Regions from separate parts of the Cedecea neteri genome, predicted to be linked through region 4. Evidence: predicted binding sites of a transcription regulator. Region 4 holds the regulator's gene; each other region holds the start of a gene.
The links. Region 4 encodes PurR, which represses purine synthesis genes. Its sites were predicted from a motif close to CANGCAAACGTTTGCNTG; they were not measured.
Positions count from the first base shown of each region.

Region 1: the regulator PurR is predicted to act here: its motif matches at 2,977-2,994, upstream of carA (glutamine-hydrolyzing carbamoyl-phosphate synthase small subunit).
Region 2: the regulator PurR is predicted to act here: its motif matches at 4,715-4,732, upstream of LH86_RS10100 (nucleoside-specific channel-forming protein Tsx).
Region 3: the regulator PurR is predicted to act here: its motif matches at 2,768-2,785, upstream of cvpA (colicin V production protein).

Region 1 covers NZ_CP009459.1:1,826,822-1,834,609, reverse strand. Annotated here, with positions in the region: gene carB (carbamoyl-phosphate synthase large subunit) at 1-1,687, opposite strand, end outside; gene carA (glutamine-hydrolyzing carbamoyl-phosphate synthase small subunit) at 1,704-2,852, opposite strand; gene dapB (4-hydroxy-tetrahydrodipicolinate reductase) at 3,311-4,132, opposite strand; gene rihC (ribonucleoside hydrolase RihC) at 4,292-5,209, opposite strand; gene ispH (4-hydroxy-3-methylbut-2-enyl diphosphate reductase) at 5,281-6,231, opposite strand; gene fkpB (FKBP-type peptidyl-prolyl cis-trans isomerase) at 6,212-6,682, opposite strand; gene lspA (signal peptidase II) at 6,686-7,192, opposite strand; gene ileS (isoleucine--tRNA ligase) at 7,189-7,788, opposite strand, start outside.
Region 2 covers NZ_CP009459.1:2,142,243-2,150,030, reverse strand. Annotated here, with positions in the region: gene thiL (thiamine-phosphate kinase) at 44-1,015, opposite strand; gene nusB (transcription antitermination factor NusB) at 1,079-1,498, opposite strand; gene ribE (6,7-dimethyl-8-ribityllumazine synthase) at 1,518-1,988, opposite strand; gene ribD (bifunctional diaminohydroxyphosphoribosylaminopyrimidine deaminase/5-amino-6-(5-phosphoribosylamino)uracil reductase RibD) at 2,065-3,183, opposite strand; gene nrdR (transcriptional regulator NrdR) at 3,189-3,638, opposite strand; gene LH86_RS10105 (DUF3251 domain-containing protein) at 3,792-4,352, shown strand; gene LH86_RS10100 (nucleoside-specific channel-forming protein Tsx) at 4,949-5,803, shown strand; gene LH86_RS10095 (helix-turn-helix transcriptional regulator) at 5,846-6,547, opposite strand; gene LH86_RS10090 (VOC family protein) at 6,608-6,973, opposite strand; gene secF (protein translocase subunit SecF) at 7,106-7,788, opposite strand, start outside.
Region 3 covers NZ_CP009459.1:4,310,394-4,318,181, forward strand. Annotated here, with positions in the region: gene LH86_RS20060 (MFS transporter) at 1-533, opposite strand, end outside; gene purF (amidophosphoribosyltransferase) at 669-2,186, opposite strand; gene cvpA (colicin V production protein) at 2,225-2,710, opposite strand; gene dedD (cell division protein DedD) at 3,009-3,725, opposite strand; gene folC (bifunctional tetrahydrofolate synthase/dihydrofolate synthase) at 3,715-4,983, opposite strand; gene accD (acetyl-CoA carboxylase, carboxyltransferase subunit beta) at 5,048-5,968, opposite strand; gene LH86_RS20090 (DedA family protein) at 6,107-6,766, opposite strand; gene truA (tRNA pseudouridine(38-40) synthase TruA) at 6,792-7,607, opposite strand; gene LH86_RS20100 (aspartate-semialdehyde dehydrogenase) at 7,607-7,788, opposite strand, start outside.
Region 4 covers NZ_CP009459.1:2,937,889-2,945,676, reverse strand. Annotated here, with positions in the region: gene gloA (lactoylglutathione lyase) at 44-451, shown strand; gene rnt (ribonuclease T) at 562-1,221, shown strand; gene LH86_RS13915 (Grx4 family monothiol glutaredoxin) at 1,263-1,607, opposite strand; gene LH86_RS13910 (C40 family peptidase) at 1,968-2,816, shown strand; gene sodB (superoxide dismutase [Fe]) at 3,153-3,734, shown strand; gene LH86_RS22600 (YnhF family membrane protein) at 3,825-3,914, opposite strand; gene purR (HTH-type transcriptional repressor PurR) at 4,207-5,232, shown strand; gene punR (DNA-binding transcriptional activator PunR) at 5,229-6,167, opposite strand; gene punC (purine nucleoside transporter PunC) at 6,282-7,484, shown strand; gene cfa (cyclopropane fatty acyl phospholipid synthase) at 7,781-7,788, shown strand, end outside.

The DNA of each region.
Region 1 (7,788 bases), 1.1 Mb from region 4:
TGATTTTATCGCGATCATGGTTCGGGTTCGCTTCACACTCTTCTTCATACGTGGAGTACATGTAAGCGGTGTCGGTCGCGAATTCTGCCGCACAGGTGTCTACGCGTTTGTAGACAGGGTGCAGGTTATATTGCTCGCGCAGTTTGCGAATTTCAGCTTCACGAACGCCAGCCAGTTTAGCCAGGCGCGCATCCGCAAAACCTTTGCGCTTCAGAATACGCAGGAAGTCATGGTTCAGGCCGGTGATACCCACTTCGGTCACCTGCTCTTCCAGACGCACCAGCTCTTCAATCTGCACCAGGAACCAGCGGTCGATATTGGTCAGATTGAACACGCCATCTACGGACAGGCCCGCGCGGAATGCGTCAGCCACATACCAGATACGCTCTGCGCCAGCGTCTTTCAGCTCGCGGCGGATTTTGGTCAGTGCTTCCGGGTCATCCAGGCTGACTTTCGGGTCAAAGCCGGTGGCGCCCACTTCCAGGCCACGCAGCGCTTTCTGCAGTGATTCCTGCTGAGTACGGCCGATAGCCATGACTTCACCCACGGATTTCATCTGGGTGGTCAGACGGTCGTTTGCGCCAGCAAATTTCTCGAAGTTAAAGCGAGGAATTTTGGTCACAACATAGTCGATGGAAGGCTCAAAGGAAGCCGGAGTGCGGCCACCGGTGATGTCGTTCATCAACTCGTCGAGGGTGTAACCGACTGCCAGCTTCGCGGCAACTTTAGCAATCGGGAAGCCCGTGGCTTTAGACGCCAGCGCGGAAGAACGGGACACACGCGGGTTCATCTCGATGATGATAAGACGACCCGTTTTTGGGTTTACGGAGAACTGAACGTTTGAGCCGCCGGTTTCCACGCCGATTTCACGCAGTACCGCCATCGAGGCGTTACGCATGATTTGGTATTCTTTATCGGTCAGCGTTTGTGCTGGTGCCACGGTGATTGAGTCACCGGTATGAATCCCCATTGGGTCGAAGTTTTCGATAGAGCAGACGATGATGCAGTTGTCGTTCTTATCACGCACCACTTCCATCTCGTACTCTTTCCAGCCAATCAGCGACTCATCAATCAGCAGCTCTTTGGTTGGGGAGAGATCCAGGCCGCGCTCGCAAATCTCTTCGAACTCTTCGCGGTTATAAGCGATCCCGCCGCCGGTACCGCCCATGGTGAAGGAAGGGCGAATGATGCACGGATAGCCCACGTCTGCCGCCACCGCCAGCGCTTCTTCCATATTGTGCGCGATGCCGGAGCGTGCGGTGTCGAGACCGATTTTTTTCATCGCAATGTCGAAGCGACGACGGTCTTCAGCCTTGTCGATGGCATCAGCGGTCGCGCCGATCATGGTGACGCCGAACTCTTCCAGTACGCCCTGGCGCTCAAGCTCCAGCGCACAGTTCAGCGCGGTCTGGCCGCCCATGGTTGGCAGCACCGCATCCGGGCGTTCTTTTTCGATGATTTTGCGTACTACTTCCCAGTGAATCGGCTCGATGTAGGTCGCATCCGCCATTTCCGGGTCGGTCATGATGGTGGCCGGGTTGGAGTTCACCAGAATAACGCGGTATCCCTCTTCGCGCAGCGCTTTACAAGCCTGGGCACCAGAGTAGTCGAACTCACAGGCCTGGCCGATAACAATCGGGCCCGCACCGAGGATCAGGATGCTTTTTATATCTGTACGTTTTGGCATTTTATTTCGCTCCTGATTATTTAGCGGTAGAACGGTATTGCTTAATCAAATCGATAAAGTGGTCAAACAGCGGCGCGGCGTCGTGCGGCCCCGGGCTCGCCTCAGGGTGCCCCTGGAAGCTGAACGCGGCTTTATCGGTACGATGAATCCCCTGCAGGGTGCCATCGAACAGTGATTTGTGGGTTACGCGCAGGTTAGCTGGCAGCGTCGTCTCATCAACCGCGAAACCGTGGTTCTGCGCGGTGATCATCACGCAGTCTTTATCCAGGTCTTTTACAGGGTGGTTGCCGCCGTGGTGACCAAATTTCATTTTCACGGTGTTAGCACCGCTGGCCAGAGCCAACAGCTGATGACCAAGGCAAATACCAAAGACAGGAATGTCTGTCTCCAGGAAGGATTTGATTGCACTGATGGCGTAGTCGCAAGGTGCCGGGTCGCCAGGGCCGTTAGAAAGGAAGATCCCATCCGGGTTCATCTTCAACACGTCTTCCGCTGGTGTTTGAGCCGGAACCACCGTCAGGCGGCAGCCTCTGTCCACCAACATACGCAGAATATTGCGTTTCGCGCCGTAGTCATAAGCCACTACGTGGAAAGGTAACTCTTCAGTTTTTGCCGCTTCCGGCAGGTCGCCTTCAAGCGTCCAGCTACCCTGCTGCCAGGTGTAAGCTTCTTTCGTGGTGACTTCTTTGGCGAGGTCCATGCCATTCAGGCCAGGGAACGCTTTCGCTTTTTCCAGCGCCAGGGCTGCGTCTACGTTATCGCCCGCGATAATACAGCCGTTCTGGGCACCTTTTTCACGCAGCAGGCGGGTCAGCTTACGGGTATCAATATCGGCAATCGCCACGATGTTATGGCGCTTAAGGTAAGAAGAAAGGTCCTCGGTGCTGCGGAAGTTGCTGGCAATCAGCGGCAGGTCACGAATGACGAGGCCTTGCGCATGAACCTGGGAGGATTCTTCGTCGGCTTCATTGGTGCCGACATTGCCGATATGAGGATAAGTAAGAGTGACGATCTGGCGGGAGTAGGAAGGATCAGTGAGGATTTCTTGATAACCGGTCAATGAGGTATTGAAAACGACTTCACCCACTGCCGTACCCGATGCCCCAATGGCCCGACCGTGGAATTGGGTTCCGTCTTCCAGAACCAACAGCGCTGACTTGATCAAAACGTCCTCCAGGGAATAAACATTCAATTTATTCGCATATTAATTCAAAACTAACGCCTGAATCAAATGCAAAAAGCGTCTGCCCTACGGATTTTTGGCAAACGGCGGCATTCTAGAGACAAGCCAGGTAAAAGTCTACCTTAAGACGAAGTTTTTATGTCTCTTTTACCGCTCAGAGTAAAAATATCTGATTTGAAGGTCAAAATAACCAGCTAACCTGGGGAAAGTAATCGGTTGCCGACCATGAATATTGAAAAACTGAAGGGATGGCAGTGAAAAAGTGGACCAAATGGTCAAAATTAACATTACAATAACACAAAAATGTAAGATAACAATAAATTTAAGAATGAATTAAACAAAATCATTAGAAAGCATTTAAAAAAACAAAAGGGTGAAATCAATCACCCTAAAATCAATCAATTAAAAACAAACAACCACATTTATAAGGATGCGTTTAACTACAAATTATTGAGATCTAGTACATCTCGCATATCAAAAATACCGTTCTTTTTACCTTTCAGCCACAAAGCCGATCTAACTGCCCCATTAGCAAACGTCATGCGGCTGGAAGCCTTGTGGGTAATCTCAACGCGCTCGCCAATATCTGCAAACATCGCGGTATGCTCCCCGACGATATCGCCCGCACGCACGGTGGCAAAACCGATGGTGCCAGGTACACGTTCACCGGTATGCCCTTCGCGGGTATAAACGGCACAATCTTTAAGATCTTTGTCCATCGCCTGAGCAATAGCTTCCCCCATCGCCAGCGCGGTGCCTGACGGGGCATCCACCTTGTAGCGGTGGTGCGCTTCGATGATTTCGATGTCGGTGTAATCGCCCATGACTTTTGCCGCTTTCTCCAGCAGCTTCAGCATGACGTTCACGCCCACGCTAAAGTTTGCCGCGAAAACAATCGGGATCTCACGCGCCGCATCGTTAATGGCCTGCTTGCCCGCTTCATCAAAACCCGTCGTGCCGATAACCATGCCTTTGCCATGCTTGAGGCAAAATGCCAGGTGAGCCAGCGTTCCTTCAGGGCGAGTAAAATCGATAAAGACATCGAAATCGTTGGCTACCGCATCCAGGCTATCGCTCACCAGCACGCCAGTTTTTGCTGCTCCGGCCAGTTCCCCCGCATCACTACCGACCAGGGAAGAGCCCGGGCGCTCAAGCGCCGCCCCCAGCTGAACGCCATCCAGCTGTAAAGCCGCCTGAATTAACTGGCGCCCCATACGGCCGCCCGCGCCCGCGATGGCTACGCGAATCTGTGCATCATGCATATCATTACTCTTTGGTTAAATAATTCGTAAAAACGTTATCAGGTTAACCAGCCCTCTAGCAGGCCGCCAGCCGAAAACACCCATAATTAGAATTTACTGTCATAGCCCGGCAGTTATCAATAACGCAGATAATTCCCCTGTTTTTAATGGGATAATTATTCACGGTGCCAACGCCAGAACCTCAGAAACCCACGCCTGAAAACCGGGAACATCGATATCCAACGCAACCTGCGCATTGGCCGGGCGTTCGAGACGATGTTCGAGATCCACCACCGTCGTTCCGCTGGTATAAGTGCCGTGCGTTTCTACCGCGACAAAGCAGGGGAATGTCTGGAATAGCTCGGGCTTCACCAGCCATGCAATGGCAGTCAAATCATGCATTCGAAGCCCGGTTTCCATACTGCCGCTGCGGTAATGGCTGAATAGCGCGTGCAACATATTCCCGGTGCGATTCAAGGCTGGTAGCTGAGCCAGAAATTCAGGCGCAAGCATTGCACGATTTGTCACATCCAGCCCACACATGACGATATCCAGCCCGCTGTCAAAGACGCGTGCTGCCGCCTCGGGATCAATGGCCATATTAAATTCAGCCGTCGGCGTAAAGTTGCCCCTCCCTGCAGAGCCGCCCATCATGACTACGCGTTTAATACGCGTCTTACATTCAGGGTACTGCGTCAGCAGCATGGCGACGTTCGTCAGTGGACCAATGGTAACCAGAGTCACCGGCTCGTCGCTGCTTTTCAGACAATCGTACATGGCCTGGAATGCGGGAATAGGCAGTTCACGACGAGATGTTGCGGTGAAGACATACCCTTCCATTCCCGACTCGCCGTGCACGTAAGCTGCATCCCGCAGTGGGCGCAGCAGTGGGACGGAAGCCCCTTTCGCCACGGGCGTCTCTTTCTGCCAAAACTCCAGCAGTTGGAGGGCATTACGCGTGGTTTTGTCCACCGAGACATTTCCAGCCACGGTAGTGATGAGTTTCAAATCAAGCTGGGGGGCAAATAAAGCCGCGGCAAGAGCAACCGCATCGTCGATACCGGGGTCGGTATCAAGAATAATCGGGGTTCTGGTCATGCTGTTCTCCATAAAAAATGCCAGCGGGCATACACCAGCTGGCATCTTCTCATAAACGGAAACCGGCGACGCTAATCCACTTCACGGATGTCCACGCGCAGTTCACGCGGCACTTCAAAGACGATGTTCTCTTCGCGCCCTGTCAGTTCCTGAGCTTCACTACCGCCAAGTTCGCGCAGGCGGGTGATGACGTTTTGCACCAATACATCAGGCGCAGAGGCCCCGGCGGTAACGCCAACGCAATTCACGTCTTTGAGCCATGCTTCCTGAATATCAGAAGCATCATCAATAAGCCAGGCGGCTTTCCCCATCCGCTGCGCCAGTTCGGCAAGACGGTTGGAGTTAGAAGAGTTTTTGGAGCCTACCACCAGAACAACATCAGCTTCAGTGGCCAGTGCCCGAACCGCTTCCTGACGGTTGGTCGTGGCATAGCAAATGTCGTCTTTGCGCGGGCCGATAATTTTTGGGAAGCGCTGACGCAGAGCGTCAATCACATCCGAGGTATCGTCCACAGAAAGCGTAGTCTGGGTCATAAACGACAGATTGCTTTCGTCTTTGACCTCAAGCGTCCAGACATCGTCCGGTGACTCCACCAGGTACATGCCCCCTTTCGGGTTGCTGTACTGGCCCATGGTGCCTTCCACTTCCGGGTGGCCGGCATGGCCAATCAGAATAGACTCTTCACCACGGCGGCTGGCTCGCGCCACTTCCATATGCACTTTAGTCACTAACGGACAGGTGGCATCGAAAACTGTCAGCTCACGGCTCTTCGCTTCGTTACGCACCGCCTGGGAAACACCGTGCGCGGAGAAAATCAGGATAGCGCCGTCCGGCACTTCGCTAATTTGCTCGATAAAAATCGCTCCACGTTCGCGCAGGCTGTCCACCACATAGCGGTTATGCACCACTTCGTGACGAACGTAGATAGGTGCGCCGTAAATCTGCAGCGCATTTTCGACAATGCTGATAGCGCGGTCGACCCCAGCGCAAAAGCCTCTGGGATTAGCCAACAGGATCTGCATTCAACGCCTCCAGGACCGGATCAACTTCCAGCACTTCAATATCAAAATGAATAGTCTGCCCGGCTAGAGGATGGTTAAAGTCTACGGTGATCGAATCACCGTTAACTTCACGCACCACGCCCGGCATTTCACTGCCATCCATTGCGGTAAAGAGCATGATCGCGCCCGGCTCCGGTTCGCCCGCTTCGACAAACTCACGGCGTGAGAAGTACTGGATCATATCCGGGCTTGGAATGCCAAAAGCTGCTTCAGGCGCCAGCGAGAATGCTTTTTTGTCGCCAGCTTTCAGGCCAACCAGCTGGTCTTCCAGGCCTGGCGACAATGTTTCATCCCCAAGGCGGAACAGCGCAGGCTTACCGTTAGCACGGGTTGACTCCGCGGTGGAGCCATCCTCAAGCTTAAGCGTAAAGTGCACCAGCACCGCGCTATTGGTTTGTACGGACTCAGCCATGGATTACCCTTTTTGCTTCGCGGGCTTGTCGGAGGAGACAAAGAATCCCTCCAGCACAATCAGCGCCGCGCCGATACAAATTGCGGTATCGGCCAGATTGAAGGTGGCAAAATGCCAGTCGCCAACGTAGAAATCGATCATGTCGACGACAAAACCGTGCCACAGACGATCGAACAGATTCCCAAGCGCACCGCCAATGATTAACGCATAGGCAATGTTATTCAGTTTCTGGCTGGCTTTAGCGCGATACATCATCCACACCAGTGCCACACAAATACCGATAGCGATACCCGCGAAGAACCAGCGTTGCCAGCCGCCTTTGTCGGCCAGGAAGCTAAACGCAGCGCCGTAGTTACGTGCATAGTGCAAATTCAGGGAAGGGAACAGGGATACCGTATCCCCCAGCATGAAATGCTGGAGGATCAGATATTTACTGCCCAGATCCACAATCAGCACTACCACCACCAGCCACAGCCAGCGCAATCCGGTAGAGAAAATGGGTTTCATCAAGCAAACTTACGTTGTTCGCCGTCACCGGCTACGTTGCTGACACAGCGGCCGCAGATTTCTGCGTGCTCCGCTACCTGACCGATATCGGTGGTGTAATGCCAGCAGCGCGGGCACTTCTCACCGTCGGCTTTACGCAGAGCCACTTTCAGCCCTTTGAGGATTTCGCTCTGCTGAGCGTCTTCACCCGCCTGCGCATAATCGGTAACCGCAGCCCCGGAGGTCAACAGGACAAATCGTAATTCGTCGCTCAGGCTGTTCAGCTTAGCCGCCAGCTCTGCGTCAGCGTACAGCGTGACTGCCGCTTCCAGAGAACCGCCGATGCGCTTATCAGCACGGGCCTGCTCGATAACTTTGTTCACTTCGCCACGAACGGTCAGCAGCGTGTCCCAGAACTCACCGTTCATCGCTTCGCTTTCCGCCAGGCCAAACAGACCTTCATACCATTCGCCGGTGAACACGTACTTCTCGCGCGAGCCTGGCAGGTAGCCCCAGATTTCGTCGGCGGTGAAGGACATAATCGGCGCCATCCAGCGAACCAACGCCTCAGCAATGTGGTACAGCGCGGTCTGGCAGCTGCGACGCGCCACGCTGTCCGC
Region 2 (7,788 bases), 800 kb from region 4:
TCCCTTTTAGGGAGAGGGTTGGGGTGAGGGTCATGACCAGCCACTACGAAAAGTGGTCGTAACCCTTCATCTCCAGCGTCACCGGCTTCCCTTCGCGGGTAAACTGTAACCCTTCCGACGCAGAAACAATCTGCCCGATACAGGTATAAGGCACGCCCAGATTGCCGATAGCCACGTCCAGTGCGCCACGGTTTAGCTCCGGCACGGTGAAGCACAGCTCATAGTCTTCGCCCCCGGACATCGCCCATTTCAGCGCCTGCTCTGGTTCAACATGCTCGCGCAATGCTTCGGAATACGGCAGCAAATCGAGATCGATACGTGCCCCGCAGTCGCTGGCCTTCAGGATATGACCGAGATCGGAAATCAGTCCGTCAGAAAGATCGATGGCGCTGTTGGCCAGATCGCGCAGCGCCTGGCCGTGTAAAACACGCGGCGTTGGGCGTAAATGTCGCTTGAGCAGGTAATCCGCATGCTGTGCATTCGCAACCTGCAGACGTTCCTGCAGGATAGCAAGGCCAGCCGCGCTGTCGCCCGGCGTGCCGGTGACATAGATCCAGTCCCCGGCTTTTGCACCGCTACGCTTGAGCGCTCGTCCGGCAGGGATCATACCGTGAATGCCCAACGTCAGGGAAAGCGGACCGCGGGTTGTGTCGCCGCCAATCAGCTGCATATCGTAATAATCCAGCTGTTCGAACAGGCTGTCGCTGAATGCCTCCAGCCACGCTTCATCCACTTCCGGGAGCGTGATCGCCAGCGTCAGCCAGGCGGGATCTGCGCCCATTGCGGCCAGATCGCTTAAATTCACCGCCAGCGCCTTATAGCCCAAATCCCGCGGATCGATATCCGGCAGGAAGTGATTACCGCTCACCAGCGTATCGGTGCTGATCGCCAGCAGTTGTTTTTCGGGTACCGACAGCAACGCACAGTCGTCGCCAATACCGGCTTCCACATCACGACGAGAACTTGTAACGCGATCGAAGTAACGGGCAATCAGGGAAAACTCACCGCATGCCATGCGTGATACCTCAGGAATGTCAGTTGCAGGAAAAAAGAAGGCCGGGAAAACCCGGCCAGGAGATTACTTCTTGTGGGGACGAATAGCGGGAGCGGCTTTGTCGAGAACGCCGTTGACGAACTTATGGCTGTCTTCGGCACCGAAGGTTTTCGCCAGCTCAATCGCTTCGTTGATGGCCACTTTGTACGGCACATCATCACGTTTGGACAGTTCAAACAGCGCAATGCGCAGTACCGCTTTTTCCACCTGACCCAGCTCTTCAAGCAGACGGGACAGGTAAGGCTTCATCAGCCCATCCAGATACGCGCTGTTGGTAGCCACGCCGCTCAGCAGCTCGCGGAAGTAGACAACGTCAACGTCTTTGACGTCCTGTTCCGCCAGGAACTGGTATTCAACATCAGCGATGTCGTTTTTAGACAACTGCCAGGAGTAGAGCGCCTGGACGGCACACTCACGGGCGCGGCGACGAGCAGCAGGTTTCACGGATTTCCCCTTACAAAAATCAGGCCTTGATGGCTTTCAATACATTAATCATTTCAAGCGCGGTCAGTGCAGCTTCTGCACCTTTGTTACCGGCTTTGGTGCCAGCACGTTCGATGGCTTGTTCAATGCTTTCAGTGGTCAGCACGCCGAAGGCAACGGGAATACCGCTGTCCTGGCCTACGCTTAACAGACCGTTGCTGGCACCGCCGGCAACGTATTCGAAGTGTGCAGTGCCTCCGCGAATCACGGTACCCAGCGCGATAACAGCATCGTATTTACCGGTTTTTGCCAGTGCATCAGCGGCCAGCGGCAGCTCGTAAGCGCCTGGCACCCAAACTACGGTGATGTTTTTGTCTTTCACCTGACCAATGCGTTTCAGGGCGTCGATAGCACCTTCCAGCAGGCTGTCATTGATGAAGTTGTTAAAACGCGCGATGGTGATGGCGACGCGAGCGTCAGGAGTAGCAACAGCAGCTTCAATAATGTTCATAATCTTCCTTTACGGGTTCTGTTTAGCCCCGCAGGGGGGCGGATTTTATCATAATCTTTTCGTGACTGCTTACGTTTTACTGGCGTCCGTAAATGGGCGTCAAATGCAGGCACAAATCGGGGCCAACCTGGCGGACTTCGCTAAAGCTGAACTCCGGCGCATCAGCAAGTTTTTCAAGGCCAGGAAGCTCGCACAAACCGCGGGCATCATTGCCTAATAATTTTGGTGCGACATAGACAATCAGCTCGTCCACCAGCCCTGCCTGTAACAGCGCCCCGGCAAGCGTTGCCCCTGCCTCAACCCAGACAGAATTCACCTGGCGTTTGCCAAGCTGCATCATTAACACGACCAAATCAAGGTGGCCATTATGTTCAGGCACCAGCAGTTGCTCGACGTCCTCCGGCCAGGGTTGTTCATCCGCCTGGCTGCGGGCGAGCCAGGTTTGCCCCGGATTGGCAATAATTTGGTGCTGCGGCGTTACCCGGTTTTGGCGATCCAGCACAATACGAATCGGCTGACGCAAATCCTGTTCGGCATAAATAGCCTGGCTGACGCTATCCAGTTCATCCCAGCGAACCGTTAATGACGGGTTATCTGCCAATACGGTCGCGTCGCTGGAAAGAATCGCGGCACTTCGCGCGCGCTGGCGCTGCACATCGCGACGCGCCTGGGGAGAGGTAATCCATTTACTCTCCCCGCTCGCCATCGCGGTACGGCCGTCCAGCGAGGCACCTAACTTAAGCTGAATATACGGGAATCCGGTGCGCATACGCTTGAGGAACCCGCGGTTCAGCGCTTCGGCTTCGTTCATCATCAGGCCGTGGCTGACTTCAATGCCCGCCTGCTGCAAACGGTAGAGGCCCCGACCGGCAACCTGCGGATTAGGGTCCTGCATGGCGGCCACCACGCGAGACACACCCGCAGCAATCAAAGCATCACAACACGGTGGCGTGCGGCCATGGTGGCTGCAGGGCTCGAGCGTGACGTAAGCCGTGGCGCCCCGGGCCTGTTCGCCTGCCATGCGTAAAGCGTGCACTTCTGCATGAGGTTCCCCGGCGCGAAAGTGAAACCCTTCCCCCACAATCTTGCCGTCTTTGACTATCACGCAGCCGACATTCGGGTTCGGTGCGGTGGTAAAACGCCCGCGCTTAGCCAGCTCAAGCGCTCGAGCCATAAACTGTTCATCAAGGGACATCGGCATTAATCCTGTAAACGGGCGATTTCTTCACCAAATTCTTTGATATCTTCAAAGCTACGGTAGACCGAAGCAAAGCGAATATAGGCGACTTTATCCAGCTTTTTGAGCTGCTCCATCACCAGGTTACCGATGAGTTTACTCGGGATTTCGCGTTCGCCGGTTGCTCGAAGGTGCGACTTAATATGGCTGATAGCCATTTCCACATCGTCAGAATTGACCGGACGTTTTTCCAGCGCTTTCAGGATGCCGCTGCGCAGTTTGTCTTCGTTAAACGGCTCGCGCACCTCATTACTCTTCACCACTCTCGGCATCACCAGCTCCGCAACCTCGAAAGTCGTGAAGCGTTCGTGGCAAACCAGGCACTGGCGCCGACGGCGTACGGAGGAACCTTCCCCCACCAGGCGAGAGTCGATAACTTTGGTGTCCACGGCGAAACAGAATGGGCAATGCATAGCGTTTCCTGCTGGGATTATAAAGATGAACAATAGTTTACCGCGAAGTTGCGGGAGTACAAAGACAGCGCCGACCCTGCAACGTCAAATATGACTTTTCAAGCGCGAAGAACTACGCTTAAATCAGCGAACCTTAACAAGGAAAAACTAACCATGACAAAGACTTACTTAAGAATTATCCTGGTTTCAAGCCTGATGAGCCTGACCGCTTGTGCCCAGCAAACTGAAGTGCGTCAGATGCGCAGTCAAATTGGTTCGTTAAATCAGGAAATGACCAAACTAAGCCAGCAAACGGTGAAACTGACCCAGCAGAATGCCCTGAATGCGAAGTCGACCAGCGGTGTTTATCTGCTGCCGGGCTCAAACACAGCGGCACGTCTTAACAGCCAGATTGGTAACCTGAAAATGTCGCTGACCAACGTTGCAGCTGAAGCCAATGGCACCCGCGCCACGCTGCTGATTCAGGGAGAATCCAACGATCCGCTGCCGGCTTTCAGCGGCAAAGTCGAGTGGGGGCAGATCCAGGGCACCACGGACAACTTCCAGGAAGTTAACGTGCAAACTCAGTCCATAGACGCTCCGGCCAGCATTCTCGCCCCAAGCGACGTGTCGATTCCGCTTCGCCTGCCCGGCATCACGCCCGATCAATTAGGGTTTGTGCGCGTTCATGATATCCAGCCAGTCTCTACCGCCCAGCCAGCGCCCGCGCAATAACTTGTCACTCCCTTGCCTCGGGCTGATTTCAACCGCAGCTTCGCTTCTTACCCTCACCCTGGCCCTCTCCCTAAAAGGGAGAGGGAATAAAAATCCCCCACCGCTGGTTTTCTCCCTACCTCTCTGGGGGAGAGAATAAATCATCGTCAGTTTTCCCCCTCTCCCTCTGGGAGAGGGCCGGGGTGAGGGTTGTAATAACTCCGCTTTAATCCGGGAGATTTGAAAGGAAAAGGTGATTCGGAGACCGTACCCGACAAGAGAACCTGTCACACTCTTTCACACGCCCCGCACAATATGTGAAGCAACCCCTCTATTGTGACCTCGCCTTTTGAGTGATCTAAATCACACTTATATGTAACAACCTGGCATACGTTTGCGTAATTTGACGAAGCAGGTACAATCACGCCGTTTTTAATGTGCGCAAACGTGAACGCAATCGATTACGCATATGAGAAGAATGTGAAATAGAACATATTTTTGTGAGCAGGGATTTCTATAATAGTCGCGCTGCAAAGGTCCTTCCCCTGAGACCGGCGGCCAGGGATGACATCTCACATCCGCATCGCACCAAAATTACGTAAACAGTGGCTAAAAATATGAAAAAAATTATTCTGGCAGCCGGCACCGTTCTGGCGCTTTCCAGCTCTTTCTCTGCCAGCGCAGATGAAGCAAAAAACAGCGAATACCTCTCCGACTGGTGGCACCAGAGCGTTAACGTTGTCGGCAGCTACCACACCCGTTTCGGGCCGCAGCTGCGCAACGATACCTACCTGGAATATGAAGCGTTTGCCAAAAAAGACTGGTTCGATTTCTACGGCTACGTGGATGCGCCAGTCTTCTTTGGCGGCAACACCCAGGCGAAAGGGATCTGGAACCACGGTTCCCCACTGTTTATGGAAATCGAACCTCGCTTCTCCATCGATAAGCTGACCGGGACCGACCTGAGCTTTGGCCCGTTCAAAGAGTGGTACTTCGCGAACAACTACATTTACGACATGGGTCGTAACCAGGCTAATCGCCAGAGCACCTGGTACATGGGTCTGGGTACCGATATCGACACTGGCCTGCCGATGAGCCTGTCGATGAACGTGTATGCCAAGTATCAGTGGCAGAACTACGGTGCCTCTAACGAAAACGAGTGGGATGGCTACCGCTTCAAGGTGAAATACTTCGTGCCGATCACCTCCCTGTGGGGCGGTAAACTGAGCTATATCGGTTTCACTAACGTAGACTGGGACTCTGACCTGGGCAACGAGCAGTACCGTACCAATAACTCAGTTGCGTCCAGCCACATCCTGTCCCTGAACTACGATCACCTGCACTATTCCTTCGTGGCTCGTTACTTCCATAACGGCGGCCAGTGGAAAGATGGCGATCAGCCGTTCTTCATGAACGAGCGCGTGAAGTCTACTGGCTTCGGCTACTATGTGGTTGTTGGTTACAACTTCTAATCGCCACCACCTGTAAAAAAACCGGCCCTCTGGCCGGTTTTTTTATTTCTCAGGCAGGTAGCCTTTCGCCTTCTGAAGGGCAATAAAAGCCTGCAGAGAACGATCGTGGCGTTCCTGAAACACACGCCCGGTTAAATGAATATCCCGGCAGCGATCCAGCCTGAAGCTACGATAGTCATTCCGAGCCTCGCACCAGGCCACCAGCAGCCAGACCTCACCCCAAAATGACAATCCAAGAGGGTGAATATCCCGCTCCGTCAATTCCCCTTTTTCATCCTCATACAGCAGATGAACAACCTGACATTTGTCGATGGCGGAATGAAACAGATCGAACCAGGCTTTCACCTGCGGAAACTTGTTAAAATTTGGCGAGATAATACGGCTGCGTTCGGCAACCCGGCGCTTTTCTGGCGTCAGCACTGCGAGGAGCTTTTCGTGCACGGACTCAGCAGATTTCGCCAACGATTCCCCGCTCCAGGTTTGCACCATTCTTAGCGCCGCAATCACCGCCTCCACCTCTCCGGTCGTCAGCATCAGCGGAGGAAGATCGTACCCGGCCAGCAGGCGATAGCCGCAGCCCGCCTCCCCTTCTATCGGCACGCCGGAGAGGGAGAGATCCTGAATGTCACGGTAGATAGTTCGCTCCGAGACTTCCAGCCGTTCGGCAAGCTGTGCAGCCGTCGTCAGACGCCTGCCGCGCAGGATTTGCACTATCTGAAATAATCGATCGGCTCTTCGGCTCATGGGCATTCCGGGAAAAATAAGGCCTGCCCGAGCGGCAGGCTTTAGCGTCAGTATTGAGGCTTAAACCGGCTGATGCAACCCAACGCGGTTGCCTTCGCTGTCGATCATTAACGCAATCGTGCCGATATCATAGGGCAACACCTGCGGACCAAAGTCCAGACGGCCACCCGCCACTTCTACCTGCTGTAATGCTTTAACGATATCGGGCGTATAAAGATAAATCACCGCGCCTGTCTCAGAAGGCACAAACCGCTCTCCCTTCACTAAAGAGCCGCCGGTGGCAGGTTGGTCATACGAAAATACAGCATTCTCCACGCCGGCTATCGTTTCGCGACGAAATTCAGCGTTCAGTACGCGTTGGTAAAAAGCAACCGCTCGCGCCATATCGGTAACGGGGATCTCAAACCAGTTGATGAGTGTGCTCATTGTTTTTCTCCTGTGTTGTCAGTAACCACGAGTCTACTGGCCCCCTCCTGACACCATACTGTCAGGAGAAAAACACCGGACGAAAAAAAACCGCAGCTCGAAGGCTGCGGTTTTATCAGACGCTTAACGCTATTACGGCAGAATGGACGGCTGATCCGCCCCTTCTTTCTCTACCTTTTGCTGCAGCATGTGCTCGCGCTTCATGCCCAGTTTCAACGCCAGCGCAGAGGCAACGTAGATAGAAGACACGGTACCGATGGTGACACCGATAAGCATCGTCAGGGAGAAGCCTTTCAGCAGCGCCCCACCGAACAGATACAGCATCAGGATAACCACTAAGGTGGTACCGGAAGTGATCAAGGTCCTTTGCAGCGTCTGGGTCAGGGAGACGTTAAAGATCTCGTAAGGCGTCCCGCGGCGGATCTTGCGGAAGTTTTCACGAATACGGTCCGAAACCACGATGCTGTCGTTCAGCGAGTAGCCGATAACCGACATCAGCGACGCGACGATGGTCAGGTCAATCTCAATGTGGAACAGCGACAGCACGCCCATGGTAATCACCACGTCGTGCGCCAGCTTGATAACCACACCGGCAGCCAGACGCCACTCGAAGCGGAACCCAACGTACACCAGAATCGACAGCAGCGCGACGAGCAGCGCCATCGCACCGTTTTGAGCCAGATCCGCCCCCACGCTTGGGCCGACAAACTCAATACGCTTCACTGCCGCATTCTGGCTGGTCGCTTCGTTAATCACGCTCACAACCTTGCTGCCGAGCACCTGGCCGCCGGTTTCGCCTTTAGCAGGCGGCATAC
Region 3 (7,788 bases), 1.4 Mb from region 4:
CAAAACGCAAGGCGCCATTCGCCGATCTCCGCGAAAACACCGCCGATCGCCGGGCCGCATAAGGTTGCGATACCCCACATGCCGGAAACCAGCGCCATAGCCCGGGACCATAGCGGAGCCTCAAAGGCGACGCGGATCAGCGCGTAGCTCAGCGCAAACAGCACACCACCTCCGAGTCCCTGCACCACTCTCCCCAGGAGCATGACCGGCATGGAGGGTGCCAGCGCGCAGATTACCGCCCCGCAGGAAAACAGCAGCAGGGCCGACAGGTAGGCCATCGCCGCGCCCTGCCGCGCAATCAGCTTCGCAGAGACGGCGGAGCCTACAATCGACGCGGCGACAAAGAGCGTGGTGTTCCACGCATACCAGGCCAGGCCGCCAATCTCCTGAATGACGGTCGGCAAAATCGTGGTGACGATATAAATATTAATGGCATGCAGCGCCACACCGCCGGCGAGGGCCAGGGATCGCAGCCCGTTATGGCCGCTAAGCAGCGTGGCCCAGGAGGCATTTTGACTCGTAATGTCTGACATTCACTCTTCCATCTATCATTCCATAAAGTAATGGAATGATAGAATGAAAAACCAACCACAATTTGTCTCTCTGTGCATCGGGCATAAAAAAGCCCACGGGGTAAACCGTGGGCCTGTAAACGAGGGCGGCTTAGCTTAGCCTTCGTTGTGCATCTCTAAGTTTTCCACTTCGTTTTGACGCGCCAGCGCTTTGGAGTCGTCGTTACGCAGGGATTCGAGATACTGCAGGTATTTGTGGTCAACGTCTTTCGTCACGTAGATGCCGTTAAAGACGGAGCATTCGAACTGGGTGATGTCCGGGTTTTCCACGCGTACCGCTTCGATCAGATCGTCCAGATCCTGGAAAATCAGGCCGTCAGCGCCGATGATCTGGCGAATTTCATCCACTTCACGACCGTGAGCAATCAGCTCATTGGCGCTTGGCATGTCGATGCCATACACGTTAGGGAAGCGAATTTCCGGCGCAGCGGATGCCAGGTAAACCTTTTTGGCACCGGCCTCACGCGCCATCTCGATAATCTGCTCAGAGGTGGTGCCGCGCACGATGGAGTCATCCACCAGCAGCACGTTCTTATCGCGGAATTCAGCACGGTTGGCGTTCAGCTTGCGGCGCACGGATTTACGGCGCAGCTGCTGGCCCGGCATGATAAACGTGCGGCCCACATAGCGGTTTTTCACAAACCCCTGGCGGTACGGTTTCTCAAGAATGCGGGCGATTTCCAGTGCGATGTCGCAGGAAGTTTCCGGAATCGGAATGACCACGTCGATATCCAGGTCTTCCCATTCGCGGGCAATTTTCTCGCCAAGTTTTTTACCCATCTCTACGCGCGCGCTGTAGACGGAGATCTTGTCGATAAAGGAGTCCGGGCGAGCAAAATAGACGTACTCGAACAGGCAAGGATTGCTGACCGGGTTGTCGGCGCACTGGCGGGTGAACAGCTGGCCTTTCTCAGTAATGTAGACCGCTTCGCCCGGCGCGATATCACGCAGGAACTCAAAGCCCAGGGTGTCCAGCGCCACGCTCTCGGAGGCGACCATGTATTCGGTGCGGCCATCGCCCAGGTCACGCTTGCCGATCACCAGCGGACGGATGCCGTTCGGGTCGCGGAAGGCAACCATGCCGTGGCCGATAATCATCGCTACGCAGGCGTAAGCGCCGCGAATCTGGCGGTTAGTGGCAGCGATAGCGGCAAAAATGTTGTCTGCTTCCAGCGGATAATGACGGAAGTTATCCAGCTCGCTGGCAAAGATATTGAGCAGGATTTCAGAATCAGAGGTGGTGTTAATGTGGCGGCGCTTTTCTTCAAACAGTTTTTTACGCAGCTCGTGGGCATTGGTCAGATTACCGTTATGCGCCAGCGTAATCCCGTAAGGCGAGTTGACGTAGAAAGGCTGAGCTTCAGAAGCGCTGGAACTGCCTGCGGTGGGGTAACGCACGTGGCCGATACCCATATTCCCCTGCAGACGCTGCATGTGACGGGCTTCAAACACATCGCTCACCAGGCCATTCGCTTTACGCAGACGGAAGCAATTTAACGCGTCGATGGTGACGATGCCGGCGGCATCCTGGCCACGGTGCTGAAGCACCGTTAACGCATCATAAATCGACTGGTTTACCGGCATGAAACCGGCGATACCGACAATACCGCACATGTTGTCTTTTCCTCATTAAGCCACACCCCCCGCTACGATTAGCGGGGCAAGAAACTTGACGAGCTTTGCAGATAGTCAAAGAACCATCTGATGATGAAACTGAATTGCGGGATAAGCTGCGACTTTTGCCAGTCATCGCTTTTCGAAAAACCGGTAAAGGTATCAAGGAAGAACAGAATGGCGGAGACGATCAGTACGCCACGCAAGGCGCCAAAGCAGATCCCCAACACCCTGTCTGTACCCGACAGGCCGGTTTTTTGCACCAGCGCGCTAATCACATAATTGACTATTGCACCGACAATCAGCGTCGCGATAAACAGCACCGCGATAGCTATCCCATTACGTACCAGTTCGTCTTCAAAGCCAGTGAACCAGACTGACAGATAAGTGTAGTAATGACTGGCGACAAAGAAAGCACATCCCCAGGTCACAAGCGATAACGCTTCCTTCACAAACCCACGTATTACGCTTACCAGACAAGAAAAACCGATAACCGCAATGATGGCGTAATCTATCCAGATCATGAAAAAATCTCGTGACAAATTGCCCTGACGTCCAGTTCGGGGCGAATTCTAACAGAAAAAGAAAACGTTTGCGTAGGGATTTCCTTCCCCCGCGTAAATAAATAATGGCGTTGAAAAAAGCATCAACGCCATTAAAAAAGTGCCTGTTTTGCCTTCACTCCAGTGGAGAGAAACGACAGCACGTCGTCGTTTTCCCCTCACCCGAACCCTCTCCCAAAAGGGGTGAGAGAATAGCTCAGTGCAATCTCTTTCCCCCTCTCCCTTCCAGGGAGAGGGCCGGGGTGAGGGTCACTGGCGACTACCTTGGCGAATAATTCATCACCACGCCGTTCAGGCCAGAAAGCGAATTCAGCTCGCCCAGCGAAGACTTCAGCTTATCCTTCGAGGCATCCGGCCCGACCAGAATACGGGTAATTTTCCCCTGCACAGGCGTGGTCGGCGAGGTGTAAACCTTGAACCCGGCCCCGCGCAGTTTACCAACAATTTCATTCACTTTGTCCGCATTTTTCAATGCGCCAAGCTGCACCACATAGGCTTGCCCGGTCGGCGCTTTGTCGGCAGTTTTTTCCGCCTTCGACGGCTGTTCGGAGGCCATGGCAAGCTGCTGCCCGGTGTTATCATCGGCGGCAGGTTTAGGCTGCGGCTTTTCAACCGGCTTAGGCTTTGGTTTTTCCTGCACGGGCTGCGGCTTAGGCTGTTCGCGCGCGACAGGCACTTCGTCAACGCCCGCAGATCCTTCATTCGGGATAGCCCCGCTGTTCAGCCCCGGCGGTACGGAAGCGCCCGCCCTTACCTCTTCCGCCGCGCCTTCCGGCGGCTGCGCTGGCAGAGCCTGAGTAGACGCCGGCAGCATATCTGGCTCGTCGCTGTCTCCAGGTTTTGGCACCAAAGGAATGGCCGCGAACTCGTCCTGATAATGCTTTTTCTGCCCGTCCAGCAGACCCGGCAGCACAATAACGCCCAGTGCGACCAGAATAATGGTTCCGACTAATCGGTTTTGAAACTTACTCGCCACCTGCTCTCCCCGCGTCCAGTACTTCCATTACATGGGCCACTGTGTGGAACGAACCACACACCAGCACGGTATCTTCGGCCGTCGCTTCCGCCATGGCTGCATGCCATGCGTCCGCCACGGTTGCAAATGTTCTGCCGTGACCAAGATGAGCCATAAGCTGCTCTGCGCTTGCGCCTCGTGGCCCTTCCAGCGGAGCACAATACCAGCTATCGACCTGAGGCGACAAACAGGCAAGCGTTCCGGCAATGTCTTTATCGTGTAACATACCAATCACCGCCAGCACGCGTCCCTGCTTAGGTAACGCCGCCAGGCGACCCGCAAGATAAGCCGCCGCGTGAGGATTATGGGCAACATCAAGAATCACGCGAGGTGCCTGAGACACAATCTGGAAGCGCCCCGGCAGCGTGGCATGTTCGATGCCATAGCGTATCGCGTTTTCACTCACGTTCAGTTTACTGGCACGTAAAGCGGCCAGCGCCGTCGCGGCATTAGGCTGTGGAACCAGGGGCAGTGGCAAATCTTTAAGCTCGCCATGTCCGTCCCGGAACGTCCAGCCTGTGCCGTTAACCTCATAATCCCAGTCAACGCCGCGGCGCAGCAATTGCGCGCCCTTCTCCTGCGCTACATCGGCAATCGTCTGCGGCATATCTGGCTCGCCCACGACCGCAGGGTTATCTCTGCGGAAGACGCCGGCTTTTTCACGGCCAATGCTCTCACGATCCGGGCCAAGCCAGTCGGTGTGATCGAGCGCGATGCTGGTCACCACGGCCACATCGGAATCCACAATATTAGTGGCATCCAGACGCCCGCCAAGGCCAACCTCAAGAATCACCACATCTACCGCCTGCTGCTTAAACAATAGCAAGGCCGAGAGTGTTCCGTATTCAAAATAGGTTAAGGAAATATCTCCGCGAGCGGCCTCTATTTCGGCAAACGAGGCGGTATGCAGGGCTTCAGGTAACTCTTCGCCCTGAATGCGTACGCGCTCGGTGTAACGCACCAGATGCGGAGAGCTATAAACCCCTACGCGATAGCCGTCGGCCATCAGCGCGGTTTCAAGCGTACGGCAGGTTGTGCCTTTCCCGTTCGTCCCCGCCACAGTGAAAACAGTCGGCGCAGGTTTCAGTACATCGAGCTTGCGCGCAACGTTGCTGATGCGCTCAAGGCCCATGTCGATAGTGGTGGAGTGAAGGTTTTCAAGATAGCAAAGCCACGTGGCCAGGGGCGACGTGGCTTGAGGAATAAGATCTTTGTCCATGATGCCCACTTAACATGCACATAAAGAAAAGGGCAGAACCTGCTGGCCTGCCCTTAGTTGCGAATCAGGCCTCTTGACCCTGTTCCGGTGCTGGCGGAACCACGATTGGCTCACGCGGGGCTTCCGGGTTTGGCGCCGGTAGATTCATAAACTTCGCCAGGATGCTCGCCAGTTTCAGGCGCATTTCCGGACGACGAACGATCATGTCGATAGCGCCTTTTTCGATCAGGAACTCACTGCGCTGGAAGCCCGGCGGCAGTTTTTCACGAACGGTCTGCTCGATAACGCGTGGACCGGCAAAGCCAATCAGCGCCTTCGGCTCGGCGATGTTCAGATCGCCCAGCATCGCGAAGCTTGCGGAAACGCCACCCATGGTTGGGTCAGTCAGCACGGAGATGTACGGCAGACCGCGTTCCTGCATTTTTGCCAGCGCAGCGCTGGTTTTCGCCATCTGCATCAGCGACATTAGCGCTTCCTGCATACGCGCCCCGCCGGAGGCGGAGAAGCAGACCATCGGGCAGTTGTCTTCCAGCGCCTGCTCAACGGCACGAACAAAACGCGCGCCGACTACGGAACCCATAGAGCCGCCCATAAAGGAGAACTCGAAGGCCGCGGCCACAACAGGCATACCGTGCAGGGTGCCTTTCATGACAACCAACGCGTCTTTCTCGCCGGTCTCTTTCTGTGCGCTAACCAGACGATCTTTGTACTTCTTGGAGTCACGGAACTTCAGCAAATCTTTTGGCTCAAGCTCGCTCCCCAATTCCACCATTGTGCCTTCATCTAACAGGCTATGCAGGCGATCGCGGGCCGACATACGCATGTGGTGATCGCACTTAGGGCAGACGCCAAGGTTGCGTTCCAGCTCGGCGCGGTACAGGACCTGGCCGCAGCTGTCGCACTTGGTCCACACCCCTTCAGGGATGCTCGCCTTGCGGGTGGGAGTGATATTGCTCTTATTGAGAATTCGTTCAATCCAGCTCATTGATGACCTTTCTGCTTGAACCTGGTCGATACCAGCTTTTCTGCGGCAGTTTTCCCTGCCCCAGACCATAAATGGTGCTCATTAAAACACAACGGCCCGCGACTTTGGATAAAAAAGTGGTCGAACCGCTGCCACGTATTATTTTGACTGCCGCGACGCCGCGCGTTTGTGGCGGATAACTTCCACCACGCCAGGCAGTATCGACACCACGATAATTGCCACAATCAGCAGCTTCAGGTTTTCCTGTACTACCGGCAGGTTACCGAACAGGTAGCCCGCGTAGGTGAACAGCAAGACCCACAGCAGTGCGCCGACGACGTTATAAATCGCAAAATGGCGATAGGACATGTGCCCCATCCCGGCGACAAACGGTGCGAAGGTTCGCACAATCGGCACGAAGCGCGCGAGGATAATCGTTTTTCCGCCGTGACGCTCGTAAAAAGCGTGAGTTTTATCGAGATAACTGCGGCGGAAGATTTTTGAATTCGGATTACTGAACAACTTCTCGCCAAACAGCCGCCCGATAGTGTAGTTCACCGCATCGCCAATAATGGCGGCAATCACCATCAAAATAACCATGTAATGGACGTTCAGGTCATTGGTTTCCAGCGACGCCAGCGCACCCGCCACAAACAGCAGTGAATCACCCGGTAAAAACGGCGTGACTACCAGCCCGGTTTCGCAGAACAAAATCAGGAACAGAATAGCGTAAACCCAGACGCCGTATTGTGCCACCAGCTCGGCCAGATGCACGTCGATATGCAAAATGAAGTCGATGATAAAACGGATGAAATCCATCAAAGTATCCTTTCTTAAGCAGCAATCAATCGGCTAAAAAAAGCGGCCCCATCGGCAGACAAGGCAGCGCAAAGTGGTCGGGATAATCCACCGACACCAGGTACAGCCCTTCCGCCTTCGCGGTGGCAGCAGCCTTAGTACGGTCCTTCATTGCCAGCAGTTCGGCCATCCAGGTTTCTGCCTGGTTACCGCAGCCGACTTCCATCAGGCTACCGACGATATTGCGCACCATGTGGTGCACAAAAGCGTTGGCCTTAATGTCCACCACGATGTAAGAACCGTAGCGGTTCACCGTAATGTGCATCATATTGCGCCATGGGGTGCGTGACTGGCACTGCACCGCACGGAACGAGGTAAAGTCATTTTCCCCCAGCAGGCTCTGCGCGGCGCGGTGCATTTTATCCGCATCCAGAGGCAGGTGAAAATGGGTTACGCCCTGCTGCAAAACGGCCGGACGCAGGCGATGATTATAAATCACGTAGCGATAGCGGCGCGCCGTGGCGCTAAACCGGGCGTGGAACTCAGACGGCACATCTTTTACCCAGCGCACGGCGATGTCACCAGGCAAATTCGTATTTACGCCCATCGTCCAGGCCGCATCTTTGCGCACCGCGCTGGTTTCAAAATGCACCACCTGGCCTGTGGCATGAACGCCCGCATCGGTACGCCCCGCGCAAAATACGTTAACCGGCTCATTGGCGACCTGAGACAGCGCTTTTTCCAGCTTTTCCTGCACGCTGCGCACTTCGTTCTGGCGCTGCCAGCCGTAATATTTACTGCCGTCGTACTCAATGCCGAGCGCGATTTTATGAAGCGGAATTTCGCTTAGCACTTCGGACATCAGTACATATACTCCTGCACCAGTTTCTCAGCGGTTTTTATCGCCATCAGCGCGCCGCCAAAGCGAACGTTATCGGCAACTGACCAGAACTGGATTTGCTCCGGCATGCCGTAATCGTTGTGTACGCAGCCAATAGAAAGATGGCCGCTGCCGGACGCATCCGCCACCTGCGTCGGGAATT
Region 4 (7,788 bases):
CTCAACGACTCCAGAAATAACTGTCTCATTCGACGAGGATTTTATGCGTCTACTTCATACCATGCTGCGCGTTGGCGACCTGCAACGCTCCATCGAGTTCTACACCAAAGTGCTGGGCATGAAACTGCTGCGCACCAGCGAAAATACCGAGTACAAATACTCTCTCGCGTTTGTCGGCTATGGCGATGAAAGCGACACGGCGGTTATCGAACTGACTTATAACTGGGGCGTGGACAGCTATGAGCTGGGCACCGCTTACGGCCATATCGCGCTGAGCGTGGATAACGCCGCCGACGCCTGCGAACGCATTCGTAATAACGGCGGCAACGTGACCCGTGAAGCCGGCCCGGTAAAAGGCGGCACCACCGTTATCGCTTTTGTTGAAGATCCGGACGGTTACAAAATCGAGCTGATCGAAGAGAAGCATGCGGGTAAAGGTCTGGGTAACTGATTTTCAGACGATTAGCGTCAAACAAGGGGCGTGTTGTGCGCCCCTTACTGCAACACTCCCCGAAATTTGCCATAATGCGCGCTGCATTTTCCCCGTATTAAGAGAAGCTGATGTCAGACAACACGCAATTGCATGGCCTGTGCGACCGTTTTCGTGGTTTTTATCCGGTAGTGATCGACGTTGAAACCGCAGGTTTTAACGCCAAAACTGATGCATTACTGGAAATCGCCGCCGTTACCCTGAAGATGGATGAAGACGGCTGGTTATCCCCCGACGAAACCCTGCACTTCCATGTCGATCCGTTTGAAGGTGCGAACCTGCAGCCTGAAGCCCTGGCGTTCAACGGTATTGACCCGCATAACCCCCTGCGTGGTGCCGTCAGCGAATACGATGCCCTCCACGCGATTTTCAAAACCGTGCGCAAAGGCATTAAAGACAGCGGCTGTAGCCGGGCGATTATGGTGGCGCACAACGCCACGTTCGACCACAGCTTTATGATGGCCGCCGCTGAGCGCGCATCATTAAAACGTAACCCATTCCACCCGTTTGTGACGTTTGATACCGCGGCCCTGAGCGGCCTGGTGCTGGGGCAAACCGTGCTGGCAAAAGCCTGCATCGCCGCAGGCCAGAAGTTTGACAGCTCGCAGGCCCACTCCGCCCTGTACGACACCGAGCAGACCGCCCTGCTGTTCTGCGAAATCGTCAACCGCTGGAAGCGCCTCGGCGGCTGGCCACTGCCGTTGGCAGACGAGCCTGAATCTGAGGCATAAAAAAAGCGACCTAAGGGTCGCTTTTTTACTGGCAGGCGAGATTACTCTGCGCCTGGCTCTTCAGATTTGTGCTTCTCTGCGGTCTCTTTGATCAGTGCCTGCAACTCACCACGCTGGTACATCTCGATGATGATATCGCAGCCGCCGACCAGCTCACCGTCCACCCACAGCTGCGGGAAAGTTGGCCAGTTGGCGTATTTTGGCAGTTCAGCGCGGATGTCCGGATTCTGCAGAATATCCACATAGGCGAAACGCTCGCCGCAGGCGGACAGAGCCTGAACGGCCTGAGCGGAGAAGCCGCAGCTCGGCAGCTTCGGGGAACCTTTCATATAGAGAAGAATCGGGTTCTCAGCGATCTGGCGTTGAATTTTTTCAATAGTGCTCATTGTCTTGCTTCCTCAAACCTTGATACGGCAATAGCCTGCCATTGTAGCCAGTTGCGCCCCGGGCAGAAAACACCATTTTTCTCAGGGTTTTTCTTCTAGCCCCGGCGAGCAAACATACTTTAAGAATAACACTTTTACGGCGCGCGAAAATGAGCAATTTGCTTCATTCGAGATCAATTAAACAGCGGATAACACCCTGGAATGGTTAATTTTTTAGCTATAGCTTCCACTTTTGGCCGTTAAATAGTATTTGCCTATTAACATTATCGGCTTTTATGCATTAGAATCGTCGGGTTTCGCAAAAATCATACGCAGGCATGATGGTTAGCATCGTGCCTTCATTTATCAGGGGATTGACGAGTGGCGCGGATAAATAAAATCTCTATCACGCTATGTGCTCTGCTATTTGCTTTGCCCTATACACCTTTGGCGCAGGCGTCTGAGCACGTCCGCCATCCTGTTGCACAAAAAGGCCATCCGGCAAAGACAACAACCAGTAAAAGCAACAAGGGTAAAGAGAAAGCAAAACCGAAGGTCAGCACAGCCTCCACCAAAAAGAAGTCCGGTAAAAAAGACACCTCACCGGCAAAAGCCAAAGTGGCTAAACGCACCACCACAGGCAAAAGCAGCACCCTCGCTAAAACCAGCAGCAAAAAAACCTCGCAGAAATTAGCCCTACAGCCAGCCTCCGCCACCGTTGCCTACACTGAAAAATGCACCCATCGTAAAGGGCATAAAAAGCAGTGCGTTAAGGTGAAGTCGGAAAAAAATCTGACCATCGCGCAGGCACATAAAGTACGCGTGCAGAAAGCGCAAAAAACGGCTATGAACAAGCTGATGGGACAAATTGGTAAGCCGTATCGCTGGGGCGGTACCTCCCCACGCACCGGTTTCGACTGCAGCGGGTTGATTTATTACGCTTATAAAGATCTGGTGAATATTCGTATTCCACGCACCGCCAATGAAATGTATCACCTGCGAGATGCCTCTTCCGTTGACCGTGGCGAACTGGAAAGCGGCGATCTGGTGTTCTTCCGTACTCAAGGGCGCGGCACCGCCGATCACGTTGGCGTTTACGTTGGCAACGGGAAGTTTATTCAGTCCCCACGCAGTGGCCGCGATATTCAGATCACCTCCCTGAGCGAAGATTACTGGCAGCGCCACTACGTGGGTGCCCGCCGGGTGATGACGCCAAAAACCATTCGTTAGTCTTATCCACGCCCTTTCGGGCTAATCAGACTGATTAAAATGTTAACAGCCCGGCAACGGGCTGTTAATTGCTGCTGACAAAGAGGGAAAAAGCGTGGTTTTTCCCTCTTTGTGGTTATCAGCTAAAAATCAATAAATTGATTTTCCTCGTTTATTTTAAAACGTCACCGGGTATTTATTTCATCACAGGTAGCTTGTCAGCAGTCTGAGCAGCCCGGCAACGGGCTGTTTTATTTTGTTGTTTCATTTCGCTTTTTCACTCACCTGTAATTTGCTAACCTTATAACCACACAAATTGTAGTTATATTGTGAAACAAAATAACAAGGAGTAAAGCAATGTCGTTCGAACTACCCGCCCTGCCCTATGCTAAAGACGCGCTGGCACCGCATATCTCAGCCGAAACCCTCGAATATCACTACGGTAAGCACCACCAGACCTACGTCACTAACCTGAACAACCTGATCAAAGGCAGCCCGTTTGAAGGCAAAACGCTGGAAGAGATCGTGAGAGGATCTGACGGCGGTATTTTCAATAACGCGGCTCAGGTCTGGAACCATACCTTCTACTGGCACTGCCTGGCGCCGAATGCCGGTGGGGAGCCGACCGGTGACGTGCTGGCCGCCATCAACCATACTTTTGGCAGCGTGGAAGCCTTTAAAAAGCAGTTCACCGAAGCGGCCATCAAAAACTTTGGCTCCGGCTGGACCTGGCTTGTGAAGAATAGCGACGGTAGCCTGGCTATCGTCTCGACTTCTAATGCAGGAACTCCGCTGACAACTGAGGCAAAACCGCTACTGACCGTGGACGTGTGGGAACACGCTTACTACATTGATTACCGCAACGCGCGCCCGGTTTATCTCGACCATTTCTGGGCGCTGGTGAACTGGAAATTTGTTGCGCAAAACCTGGCGGGCTGATTTCTATCGGTTACTTACGAAGTAGGAAGGTGACGTTTTTCTTCCTTCATCTATATATGATAAGGGCCGCTTTTCGCGGCCCTTTGTAAATCAGTGCAGGACGGCGGTAAGTGCTCCGGCAACAATCAGACTCAGTACGATAACCGTAGTCACCACGGAAAACTTCAGATCGGTACTCATTGCAAGCTCCTTTTATTTCCCTACAAAGTGTATGTGGGGTGATTTTCCCACAATTAGCGATAAAAATCCTGCTGGATTTGCGCAGATATCGGTTTTCCCTCTTCCACTTTGCCCCGGGATAAGCCAAAATCCTTCGCTAATTTACCGCGTATCGCCCGGCAACGCCCTCCTCCCGCTGTATGTCGCATCCCCGACAGGCCTGCAACCAACGTGTTGCCCCAGGAGTTAGCGAAGGCAAACGTTTAACATATGAGTTATCAGGAGTTTACGATATGGTCTGGAGTGACATCTAATGGCAACGATTAAGGACGTAGCGAAGCGCGCAAACGTTTCCACTACCACTGTGTCACATGTCATTAACAAGACCCGTTTTGTGGCGGAAGAGACGCGCAATGCCGTTTGGGCAGCCATCAAAGAGCTGCACTATTCACCGAGCGCCGTGGCGCGTAGCCTGAAGGTCAACCACACCAAATCTATCGGCCTGCTTGCGACCTCAAGCGAAGCCCCTTATTTTGCGGAAATTATTGAATCCGTTGAGAACAGCTGTTTCGCCAAAGGTTACACCCTGATTCTGGGCAACGCGCACAACAACTTTGAAAAGCAGCGCGCTTACCTGTCCATGATGGCGCAAAAACGCGTGGACGGGCTGCTGGTCATGTGTTCCGAATACCCTGACACACTGCTTTCAACCCTGGAAGAGTACCGCCATATTCCGATGGTGGTGATGGACTGGGGCGAAGCCCGCGCAGACTTTACCGATTCCGTGGTCGATAACGCCTTCCACGGCGGCTACCTCGCGGGTCGCTACCTGATTGAACGCGGCCATCGCGATATCGGTGCTATCCCGGGTCAACTGGAACGTAACACCGGCGGCGGCCGCCATGCAGGGTTCCTGAAGGCGCTTGAAGAAGCCAATATCAAAGTGCCTGATAACTGGGTAGTTCAGGGTGATTTCGAACCGGAATCGGGTTATCGCGCCATGCAGCAGCTGCTTAACCAGCCGCATCGCCCTACCGCTGTTTTCTGTGGCGGCGATATTATGGCGATGGGTGCGATTTGCGCCGCTGATGAAATGGGGCTGCGCGTGCCGCAGGACATTTCTATCATCGGCTACGACAACGTGCGCAACGCCCGCTATTTCTCTCCGGCGCTGACCACTATCCACCAGCCGAAAGAGCGCCTGGGCGAAACGGCGTTTAACATGCTGCTCGACCGTATCATTAATAAACGCGAAGAGTCGCAGACGATTGAAGTTCATCCGCGTCTGATTGAACGCCGCTCGGTGGCCGACGGCCCGTTCCGCGATTACCGCCGCTAAGCCTCTTCGGGGGCCGGGAATACGTTACCCGGCTCCTGCAACCACTCCTGATTCATCGTTTCACTATCGCCCAAATAGTCCAGCAACCAGCTCAGCGCGGGCGAAGCATCATCCTGCCGCCAGGTCAGGCAGCAGGCCGCGTCCGGGAATGGATTTTCCAGCAGCAGCTCTTTCCAGTCTCCCCTGACGAGCCACGGCTGGGCAATGTGCGTTGGCACCATACCAATGCATAATCCCGCCGTCAGGCAATCCTCCCCCGACGCCCAGTCCGGTACCACCACGCGGCGCTGGTTGTCGAGCAGCCAGGTAATGCGCTTGGGAAGTGAACGGGAGGTATCTTCCAACACCAAAGACGGCCAGGGGCGAATGTCATCATCCAGAATGATACCTTCCCGTTGCGCAAGCGGATGGCCAGCGGAAACCACGCAGCGCCAGCTAAGCGCCCCCATGTCCCGAAATGCGTAGCGCCCCCCGACCGGGATCGCCTGCGTGGCGCCAATCGCCGCCTCAACTCGCCCGTCGGCCAGCGCGTCCCACACGCCGTTGAACACTTCCTGGGAAACCCTTAATTCGATATCCGGAAAATGACGATAAAAATCCAGCACCAGCTGGCGGGTTCGCTCAGGTTTAACGATATTGTCTACTGCAATAGACAGATGCCCGCGCCAGCCGTTGGCTATCTGCTGGCACTGCTGGCGCGTTGCCATCATTTTTTTGATAACAGATCGGCCTTCTTTGAGAAAAAATGCCCCGGCGGCGGTCAGCTCAACGTCCCGATGACGCCGTTCAAACAGCGGCACGGCCAGCCATTCTTCAAGCTGCCGTACCGTATAGCTGATGGCAGACGGCACGCGATGCAACTCCTGGGCCGCACCGCTAAAGCTGCCGTTTCGCGCCACGGCATCAACCACTTCCAGCGAATATTCAGACCACATATTTCTGCCTGCAAAAAATTTGAATGCAATTTGCAAATATTAGCGTTTCACAAGCGGTTTTGCACTCCGTAGACTCCTGCCCCGTTAACCTGCTATCAAAATCAAGAGTGAAATATGCAACCATCAAAGGGATTTCTTATCTGGCTTGCGGGGCTGAGCGTGCTGGGTTTCCTGGCCACCGACATGTACCTGCCCGCCTTCGCCGCCATTCAACAAGATCTGGGTACCACCGCCTCCGCCGTGAGTGCCAGCCTGAGTCTGTTCCTCGCCGGCTTTGCTTTTGCCCAGTTGATGTGGGGCCCGCTTTCCGACCGCTTCGGGCGTAAGCCTGTGCTGTTGATTGGCCTGGCCATGTTTGCCGCCGGCTGTATCGGGATGCTTTGGGTGCAGGATGCCACCACGCTGCTGGTGCTGCGCTTTATTCAGGCCGTGGGCGTCTGCTCGGCCGCAGTTAGCTGGCAGGCCCTGGTGACCGACTATTATCCTGCCAACCGCGCTGGCCGTATTTTTGCCACCATCATGCCGCTGGTCGGGCTTTCTCCGGCGCTGGCCCCGCTGCTCGGCAGCTGGCTGCTGAACCATTTTGAATGGCAGGCCATTTTCGCCGTGCTGTTCGTGGTCGCTTTGCTGTTGATGATCCCCACGCTGCGCCTCAAGCCCCGGACTCAGCACCACGAGCAAACCGAAGACAATAAAGTCAGCTTCTTCTCTTTATTACGTTCCCGCGTTTACGGCGGCAACGTGCTGATTTACGCCGCCTGTTCCGCCAGCTTTTTCGCCTGGCTCACCGGCTCGCCGTTTATTCTGAATGAGATGGGCTACAGCCCCGCGGCAATAGGCCTGAGCTACATGCCGCAGACTGTCGCTTTCCTGGTCGGGGGCTATGGCTGCCGCAGCGCGCTGCAAAAGTGGAGCGGCAAACAGCTGCTGCCCTGGCTGCTGGCCCTGTATGCCCTGAGCGTGGTAGCCACCTGGGGCGTAGCGGTGAGTGGCCATGCTGACCTGACGCTGCTGCTTATCCCGTTCTGCGTGATGGCCGCGGCGAACGGTGCCATCTACCCTATCGTGGTTGCCTCTGCCCTGCTGCCTTTCCCACAGGCAACCGGGAAAGCCGCAGCGCTGCAAAACACCCTGCAGCTTGGGCTTTGCTTCCTGGCAAGCTTAATGGTTTCCTGGCTGGTCACGACACCGCTGCTGACCACCACCAGCGTGATGCTGGCGACAATCCTGCTTGCCGGTCTGGGCTATGCCCTGCAGCACACGGCCCAACGAGAAGCACAAAACAAGGGCCACAGCGAGTTGTCCCGCGCACAGTAACCTGCATGATAATGTGAATGTTGTGTGATTAGCTTGCTAACAATATTCCATTGAACCCTCAATTAAACGGGCTTATAGTAATTGCGGTTCTACTATAAGTCTTATCAATTTTATTTTGCGGGAGCCGGAGCGCTTTCGTTTTTCCATGGATGGCCTTTCAGTAAGGGAGAATCCCCCCTTTCTCTGTTCTACGTCGGATATCAGGCACGCGGAATTTTCCGTGAGAGTTCTCACAAGCCGAGAATAGCGTCTACGCTGTTTTAAGGTTCTGATCACAACAAGGTGATGGAGAAGCTATGAGTTC